2 regions of the Arthrobacter sp. SLBN-83 genome follow, and region 1 is predicted to be linked to the other one. Evidence: riboswitches for the same ligand, from Rfam matches in the RefSeq annotation. Region 1 holds a riboswitch; the other holds the start of a gene.
The links. Region 1 has a riboswitch for thiamine pyrophosphate ahead of thiO (glycine oxidase ThiO). Riboswitches for the same ligand answer to the same signal wherever they lie in the genome.

Region 1 (4,615 bases):
GCCCAACGGGGGTCGGTTCTTCCGTCCAGCAGCTCCGTGCAGATGGCTGCTGCGGCGGGGGTAAGCAGGACGCCGTGGCGGAAGAAACCCGTGGCGATGATGAGCCCCGGGACGTGGCGCGCTTCCGCTCCCGACCCTTCACCCCCTGGGGCCGGGCCCACCGGCACCCGTCCCAGCAGCGGCGCGTTGTCCGGGGTTCCGGGGCGGGCCCGGGCGGTGGACTCCAGGAGTTCGAGTTCGGCGACGGCGGGCACCAGGGCCTGGGCATCGCGCAGCAACTGATAGACGCCGCCGGCACTGACGGCATCGGACAGGGCGTCCTCGCGCTGGGTGGCTCCGATCACCACGGTCCCGTCCTGCCGCGGCACGATGTACACCGGAACTCCGTGGACCAGTCCCCGCACCGTCGCGGTCACCAGGGGCTGGAGGTGGCGGGGCACTGCCAGCCGGAGGATGTCCCCGTGCACGGGCCGCAGCGGCAGTTCGAGGCCGGGGGGCAGGTCTGCGAGCGCACCTGACTGCAGGCCGTTGGCCACCACGGTTTCCGTTGCCAGGACGGTGCCGCCACCGGCGAGCCTTACGCCGGCCACCGTTCCGCCGTCCCACAACAGCCCGGCTGCCCGGTCCGGCACTGCGTACCCGTCCACCGCCCCGGCCACAGCCAGGCCCGGCAACTCCTCTGTGGCGCGGGCCAGGGCCAGCCGCAGGGCCGCCACTAGCCGGCGGGGATCCACCTGGTGGTCCGCGGGGGTGTCCAGGGCGCAGGCGATGGCTGGGCTGAGGAGGGGTTCGCGTTTGCGCGCCTCCCGCACAGTCAGGGGCTCCACTGCCAGGCCGTTGGCCAGCTGGACCGTGCGCAGGTCCATCAGCGCACGGCGGTCTGCGGCGTCGGCACCTACGGCGAGAGTCGGCGTCGTAAGGTATCCGGAATCTGCGCCCGATGCATCGGCGACACCGGCAGCGAACGCCGGCCATCGCGACGATGCTTCCAGCATGAGTTCCAGGAGGTCTTCCTCCTGGTAGTGCAGTTCGCTCACGGGGGCCAACATTCCGGCGGCGGCCCAGCTGGCGCCCGAACCGGGGGCGTCGTCTATGAGGACGACGGAGCGTCCGGAACGCTGCACTTCCCAGGCGATGCCGTGCCCCACCACTCCCCCGCCAATGACGGCGACGTCGGCACGTATTGTTGACGGAAGGGTGGAATGGATGGACGCATCAACGGAAGCGGGATGGGTAGTGCCGGGGGTACGCATCTGGTTCCTTCCCTACGCCGGCATTAACCGGATCAGGTCAAGCGGTCGGCTCTGACGCCCTCTCAGCCCGGCGCTTTGTGACAGCTGCCGCGGGCTCCCGCAGTACCTCCCCAGTTTAGAGGAATTAGGCTTGCAGGCATGAATGCGACCACCCCATCCTTTCCCTCAGGTTCCCACGCTCCGGCCGGCGGAGTTGCCAATGCCGAGGTTGTCAACGCCCGGGACAGCGAGGCCCTCAAGGCTGCCCGCCTGTATCTCTGCACCGATGCGCGGCGGGACCGCGGCGACTTTGCGGAGTTTGTGGACGCGGCCTTTGCCGGCGGCGTGGACATCATCCAGTTGCGGGACAAGAACATCGAGGCCGCCGAGGAACTGGACCTTTTGGCGGTGCTGAAGGAAGTGGCGGTACGGCACGGCAAGCTGTGGGCGGTCAATGACCGCGCCGACATCGCCGTGCTTTCCGGGGCCCCTGTTTTCCACATCGGCCAGAAGGACCTGCCGCTGGGGGCAGCACGCACGCTGGTCAACGGGAACGCCGCCATCGGACTTTCCAGCCACACGGCCGAACAGGTGGATGCCGCCCTGGCCGCAACCGCCGGCCCCTCCGGCCTGGACTACTTCTGCGTAGGTCCTGTCTGGGCCACGCCCACCAAACCCGGCAGGGCCGCCGTCGGTCCCGACCTGGTGAAGTACGCAGCGGAGGCGTCCCGGCGGGCTGCGGATCCCGTGCCCTGGTTTGCCATTGGCGGCATCGACCACGGCAACGTCCACCAAGTGGTGGAGGCGGGCGCGCGCAGGATCGTGGTGGTCCGCGCCATCACGGAAGCTCCTGATCCCGCCGCCGCTGCTGCCTCCCTCCTCGACGCGCTGGACGCCGCCGGCTCCTGAGCCTGCTTAATCGCGGAACTTGGGGCTACGCTGAATTTTGTGTCACATCATCGGCTGGCCCCCAACGTCCACGACCATAAGAACGCCTTGGAAGAGGCGCTGGGCCTGCTGCGGACGGAACTTGAACTTCCGGGTCCCTATCCCGCCGAAGCCGTGGACGACGCCCTGGCTGCCGTGGCCGCGCTGCAGCTTCCGTCCTACGACCTGACCGCCGTCGAGTTCGTCACCATCGATCCGGCGTCCTCCACGGACCTGGACCAGGCAGTGTTCATCGAGGCGGACGGGGACGGCTACCGCGTGATGTATGCGATCGCCGATGTTCCGGCCTTCGTTACGCCGGGAGGTCCCCTGGACGCCGAGACGCGGCGGCGCGGACAGACGTTTTACGCCCCGGACGGCCGGATCCCGCTGCACCCGGAGGTCATCAGCGAAGGGGCCGGAAGCCTCCTGCCCGGCCAGGAGTGCTCTGCCTTCGTCTGGGACTTCACGCTCGACGGCGAAGCAACCGTCCTGACAGTAGGCGTCCGTCGGGCCCGGGTCCGCAGCCGTGACAAGCTCAGCTACAAGGGCGCCCAGGCAGACCTCGACGCCGGGACGGCCTCCCCCGTACTCCACCTGCTCCGTGAGGTGGGCCTGAAGCGGGTGGCATTGGAGCGGGCCCGTGAAGGCGCCAGCCTCAACATGCCCGAACAGGAGATCGTCCAACTGCCCGACGGCGGCTACCGGATTGACGCGGTTCCACAGCTTCCGGTGGAGGACTGGAACGCTCAAATTTCGCTGATGACCGGGATGGCGGCGGCTGAGCTCATGCTCGAGGGCAAAGTGGGCATCCTGCGCACCATGCCCGCGCCGGACGAACGGTCCCTGAGGCATTTCCGGCTGCAGACCGAGGTGCTCGGCAGGCCGTGGGACGGCGAAGTCAGCTACGGCGAATACCTGCGGTCGCTGGATCCCACCGACCCGAGGCAGTTGGCCATCATGCATTCGGCAGGCATGCTGTTCCGGGGAGCGTCCTACACCGCGTTCGACGGAACCGTCCCCGAGGATGGCATCCAGTCCGCCATCGGCGCGGCCTATGCCCACACCACCGCGCCGCTGCGGCGCTTGGTGGACCGCTTCGTTTTGGTCATCTGCGAGGCCCTGAGCAACGGCGGCGATGTTCCCGGCTGGGCACGCGAAGCGCTGCCGCTGCTGCCGGGCATCATGGCGGGATCGGACCAGCTGGCGTCCAGGATGGAACGCCTGGCCCTGGACACCGTGGAGGCGGCGCTGTTGCTGAACCACATCGGGCAGGAGTTCGACGCGATCGTGATCTCCGGGTCCAAGCCGCAGAACGGCAACGGCAGCAACGGGAAAAATGGCAACAGCAATGGGAAGAACGGTAACGGCAGCTCCGGGATTATCCAGATCGCAGAACCCGCAGTGACCGCACACTGCGCCGGCGAACTGGAGTCCGGCACCAAGGTCCGGGTCCGGCTGGTGTCCTCGGACATCACCACCAGGGAGATCCACTTCGAACTGGTCCGCTGAGTAAGCAGCGGACGCCGCAAGCGGGCCGAAACCGTGTTTGGGCACCCATGCGGCTAGACTGGAGGGGTAGAACTGGATGCCCGGTCGTTGATTTCCTCCATTTGAAACCAACAAGCCCGCCCCTACGCGATCTTGAGAATTGCCCGCTGGTCCCCAGTGCCAGCATTAGATAGCCCGCGATCGGCTTCCACTGGAATTGCTTGCGCGCTTGAGCGTGCTCCGGAGCGGCCAGCCCTGGCCGGCCCGTTGAGCAGGCAGCGCCAATGCCTAAATGAATAAGGAAACTCCCCTGTGAGTGAATTGCATACCCACCAGCTTCTGAGCGACGTGTCCGGTACGGAGACCATCGAACCGGAAGAGACCATCATCTCGGACGAGACGCCGCACGAGATCGCCGAAAAGTCTTTTGCCGACTACAACGTCCGCGACGACATTGTGGAGTCCCTGGCCGACGCCGGGATCACCCACCCCTTCCCCATCCAGGCCATGACCCTGCCGGTGGCCCTGGGCGGCCACGACATCATCGGCCAGGCCAAAACCGGCACCGGCAAGACCCTGGGCTTCGGCATTCCGGCGCTGCAGCGCGTCATCGGCCAGGACGACCCCGGCTACGCCAAGCTGGCCGTACCTGGAGCACCGCAGGCCCTGGTCATCGTTCCCACCCGTGAACTGGCGGTCCAGGTGGCCAGCGACCTCCAGACCGCGTCGCGCAAGCGCAACGCCAGGATCGCCACCATCTACGGCGGCCGCGCGTACGAGCCCCAGATCGAGTCCCTGAAGAAGGGTGTGGAGGTAGTGGTCGGGACCCCCGGCCGGTTGATCGACCTCTACAAGCAGAAGCACCTGAGCCTTAAGAACGTCAAAATCGTGGTTCTGGACGAAGCCGACGAGATGCTGGACCTCGGCTTCCTGCCGGACGTGGAGACGCTGATCGCTGCCACCCC
Region 2 (4,615 bases), 380 kb from region 1:
CGGCAACCCGGCCAAGGCTGCCCAGGAGCGCAAGGAAGCCGAAGCCCGGCGCGCCAATGCTGCCAAGGCACTGCCCACCGGAGCCGCCTTCGGCCAGCAGGGCGGCGACTTCGACCCGTCCCAGCTGAACCTCCCCAAGGGCTTCGACAAGTTCCTGGGCAAGTAGCAGTTCACCACCATCGCGCAGCGCCAGGTGTCGTTTTGATCGCTCAAGACGACACCTGGCGCTTTTCGGTGGGGATGCCGGCAGCGTGGAATAGGGTTGGGACATGTTCAAGCAGAGGGTAGTGTTCGTGCACGGCGCCGGAAACTTTGGCGCCGCCGCGTGGCCGCGCCAGCACGGCATGGCACTGTCCTATGACGCCCTGTTCCTCCGGCGGCACGGCTACGACGCCGTCGCGGATCCGGTGGAGTCCTCCTTCACCGAAGACACCGCCATTGTCCTGCAGTCCTTGGCGGACGATGGGCGCGGCGCCGCGGGCGGGCACGTGGTGGCGCATTCCCAGGGGGCAATCGCAGCCATGATGGCCGCGGTGGAACGCCCCGACCTGGTCTTTTCATTGACCCTGGTGGAACCGGCGTGCCTCTCACTGACCGCGGAACTGCCGGCCACGGCTGCCCACATCAGCCTGATGCAGCCCCTCTTCGACGTGCGCCACCAACTCAGCGACGAAGACTTCCAGCGCGAATTCGTCCGCCGAGTCTACGCCACCGACCTCCAGCAGCCTGCCACCACGGAGGAGAAACGGTCCGCCCGCAGACTCCGTCTCCAGTCGCCGTCATGGGAGGCGCCGCTGCATATCGTTCCCGGCGTGCCCACGCTGGTCCTCACCGGCGGCTGGGAACCGCTGTATGAGGAGATTGCCGGATACCTCCGCGAGACCGGCGCCCTGCACCACGTTGCAGCGGGAGGGCACCGGCCCCAGGACTCCCCGGAAGGGGACCGGGCCATCCGCCAGTTCATCCGGCAGGTCAGCCGGAGCCAGCCGGCCCGGGCGTCCTGACCCGGGCGAGACTGGCATCCGGCGCCGTGGCCGGTCAGTTTTCCGCGGGCACCCGCAGCTCCGGCAGGTACACCCTGCCGCCCGCAGCCAGGAACTCCTCGCTCTTTTCCCGCATCCCCGACGTCACGCTGGCAAGCGCAGCCTGGGCTTCCGCTGAGCCGAAATCGTCACGAATGTCCTGGCTGATCCGCATGGAACAGAACTTCGGCCCGCACATGGAACAGAAGTGCGCCGTCTTGGCAGGCTCCGCCGGCAGGGTCTCGTCGTGGAAGGCCTCGGCGGTGACGGGATCCAGCGACAGCGCGAACTGGTCCCGCCAGCGGAACTCGAAGCGGGCCTTGGACAGTGCGTCGTCCCGTTCGTGCGCCCCCGGGTGGCCCTTGGCGAGGTCTGCCGCATGCGCGGCGATTTTGTAGGTGATCACGCCGGTCTTCACGTCGTCCTTGTTGGGCAGGCCCAGATGTTCCTTCGGGGTGACGTAGCAGAGCATCGCGGTCCCGTACCGGGCAATCTCGGTGGCGCCGATGGCCGAGGTGATGTGGTCATAGCCCGGGGCAACGTCAGTCACCAGCGGCCCCAGGGTATAGAACGGGGCGCCCTTGCACAGCTCCTGCTGCCGTTCCACGTTCTCACGGACCAGATGGAACGGCACGTGGCCCGGCCCTTCCACCATTACCTGCACGTCGTACTCCCAGGCGCGCTGCGTCAGTTCGGCGAGCGTGTCCAGCTCCGCGAACTGGGCCGCGTCGTTGGCGTCCGCCGTCGAACCGGGGCGGAGGCCGTCACCCAGGGAGAAGGAGACGTCGTACTTGGCGAAGATTTCGCACAGTTCATCGAAGTGGGTGTACAGGAAGTTCTCCTGGTGGTGGGCCAGGCACCAACCGGCCATGATGGAACCGCCGCGCGAGACAATGCCCGTCACCCGGTTGGCAGTCAGCGGGACGTAGCGCAGCAGCACGCCGGCGTGGATGGTCATGTAGTCCACACCCTGTTCACACTGCTCGATCACCGTGTCCCGGAAGATTTCCCAGGTCAGGGCGTTGGCCTCGCCGTTGACCTTTTCCAGTGCCTGGTAGATGGGCACGGTGCCGATCGGGACGGGGGAGTTGCGGATGATCCATTCCCTGGTGGTGTGGATGTCGTCACCGGTGGACAGGTCCATGACGGTGTCCGCGCCCCACTGGGTGGCCCACTGCAGCTTGTCCACCTCCTCTGCGATGGAGCTGGTGACTGCGGAGTTGCCGATGTTGGCGTTGATCTTCACCAGGAAGGCCTTGCCGATGATCATCGGCTCGGACTCAGGGTGGTTGATGTTGCTGGGGATGATCGCCCGGCCCGCCGCGAGCTCACTCCGCACCAGCTCCACGTCGCAGTTTTCGCGCAGCGCCACGAAGCGCATTTCCTGGGTGATGATTCCCTGCCGGGCGTAGTACATCTGCGTCACTGTGCGGCCGTCGACGGCGCGGCGGGGCACCGGCTGCCCGCCCTGCCACTCTGAAGAGGCGGCACCGCGGCGGACAGCCGAGCGGCCGTCGTCGAGCAGGTTGCGCTCCCTGCCCGTGTACGCCTCGGTGTCCCCGCGCGCCTCAATCCACTCTGCACGGAAAGGCTGAAGGCCGCGGACGGGGTCGCTGCCGGGTCCCGCCGTCCGGTAGGTCCGGAACGGTTCGTTGGGCCGGCCGTTGGGGGACGGCTCAAGGGATATTTCCGTTACCGGCACCCGGATCCCGGCGCCGGCATCTTCAATGAAGGCCAGCGAATGCGACTTCAAGGATTGGGTCACCTGGAGGGTTGACCCATCGTCTGCCGCTGCTTCGGCCTGGATTTGGGCAGGGTTCAACTGGGTGTTTTGTGTACTCAAGGGAATACTCACTTCCTTCGCCGGCATTACCCGGACAGGTTCAACGGTCGCAGGCCGCGTCAGCCCGATCTCAGCCCCTGCAAGGGCACCCGTGTGGTCAGGAACGAAGCTACCACAGGCCCCTGGAACTGCCTTGTCACATTCCCCGGTGCTAGCCTGTCCGGGCAGCGAAAGGAAGTCCTGATGCCGGAAATCATTGAATTCAGCGGACCCGTCCTGACTGGACCGGACAGCGTTAGGTACGGGCTTTGGTCCGTGGACGGGACCCTCACCTTCACCCGGCCCGCGACGGAGCCCGTGAGGGTCCTTGACGGCTGGGTACTGCCCGGGTTCGTTGACGCCCACTGCCACATCGGGCTGGGCCCGGGCGGCCCCGTTGACGCCGCAACGGCTGAGGACCAGGCCCTGGCCGACCTCAACGCAGGAACCCTGCTGGTCCGCGACGCCGGCTCGCCGGCCGATACCCGCTGGATGCAGGGCGGCCGGGACTTCCCCGTGCTGATCCGTGCCGGGCGCCATGTGGCGCGGACGCGCCGCTATTTGCGCGGCTTCGCTGAGGAGGTGGAGCCGGAAGGCCTTGTGGAGGCGGTCCGCAAGCAGGCGCGCGACGGCGACGGCTGGGTCAAGCTGGTGGGGGACTGGATTGACCGCGGCGCCGGTGACCTGGCGCCTTCCTTTCCTGCCGCCGTCGTCCGTGACGCCATCCAGGCAGCCCATGAGGAAGGTGCCCGGGTAACGGCGCACTGCTTCGCCGAGGACACCCTGGACCAGATGCTGGATGCCGGCATCGATTGCATTGAACATGCCACGGGCCTGCTGCCCCGCCACCTGCCCCGGTTCGCTGAACAGGGAGTGCCAATTGTGCCCACTCTCATCAACATCGCCACCTTTCCGGACATCGCCGCCCAAGCGGACGCGAAATTCCCCCGCTACGCTGCACACATGCGTGCACTTTGGGAACGCAGGCTGGAACGGGTGGCGGAGGCCTATGGGGCTGGCGTCCGCATCTTTGCCGGTACCGATGCCGGCAGCACGATCCGGCACGGCAGGATCGCAGACGAGATCCTGTCCCTGCACCAGGCCGGCCTGCCGATGACAGCAGCACTGGACGCCGCCTGCTGGGCAGCCCGCGCCTGGCTGGGGGCGGACAGCCTGGCGGAAGGGGCACGGGCCGACGTGGTGGTGTGCCGGGAAGACCCGCGGGCCGCAGCGGAAACTATCAAGGACCTGGAACACGTAGTGTTGGGCGGTCGCATCGTCCGCTGAGCGGAGGCACCAGAAACTTGGAATAAATTGAAGCTTCAAGTAATTTTACTATGTGACAGGCCGCCATCGGGACGGCCTCCAACACAAGGAGCCTTCAATGACCGCAGCAGCCAGCAGCCAGGATCTTCTTCCTGCCGACCTCGCCATGGGTACCGTGATGCTCAAGGTGGGCGACATGAAGCTCATGACCGACTATTACCAGCGCGCCCTGGGGCTTGAGGTGGTGTCTGAGCAGGACGGCGGGCTTTACCTTGGCCGCCTCGGCACCCCTTTGGTCCACCTGGCACCGGCGCCCGGGCTGCACCTTCCCGGCAGGGGAGAGGCGGGCCTGTTCCACACGGCCCTGCTGTTCGAGGACCAGGCCTCCCTGGCCGCCACCGTCGCCACCGCCGCCCAGTACCAGCCGAGGTCCTTCACCGGCAGCGCCGACCACCTGGTGAGCGAGGCCTTCTACTTCACCGATCCCGAGGGCAACGGCATCGAG

Region 2: it holds a riboswitch for thiamine pyrophosphate, as region 1 does, so the genes downstream of both, thiC (phosphomethylpyrimidine synthase ThiC) here and thiO (glycine oxidase ThiO) in region 1, are expected to answer to the same signal.

What each region holds. Positions count from the first base shown of each region.
Region 1 is NZ_VFMX01000001.1:2,782,897-2,787,511, reverse strand. It holds gene thiO (glycine oxidase ThiO) at 1-1,253, opposite strand, end outside; TPP riboswitch at 1,246-1,364, opposite strand; gene thiE (thiamine phosphate synthase) at 1,392-2,141, shown strand; gene FBY30_RS12980 (RNB domain-containing ribonuclease) at 2,181-3,671, shown strand; gene FBY30_RS12975 (DEAD/DEAH box helicase) at 3,963-4,615, shown strand, end outside.
Region 2 is NZ_VFMX01000001.1:3,160,106-3,164,720, forward strand. It holds gene ffh (signal recognition particle protein) at 1-166, shown strand, start outside; gene FBY30_RS14720 (alpha/beta hydrolase) at 270-1,004, shown strand; gene thiC (phosphomethylpyrimidine synthase ThiC) at 1,039-2,865, opposite strand; TPP riboswitch at 2,861-2,968, opposite strand; gene FBY30_RS14730 (amidohydrolase family protein) at 3,049-4,131, shown strand; gene FBY30_RS14735 (VOC family protein) at 4,229-4,615, shown strand, end outside.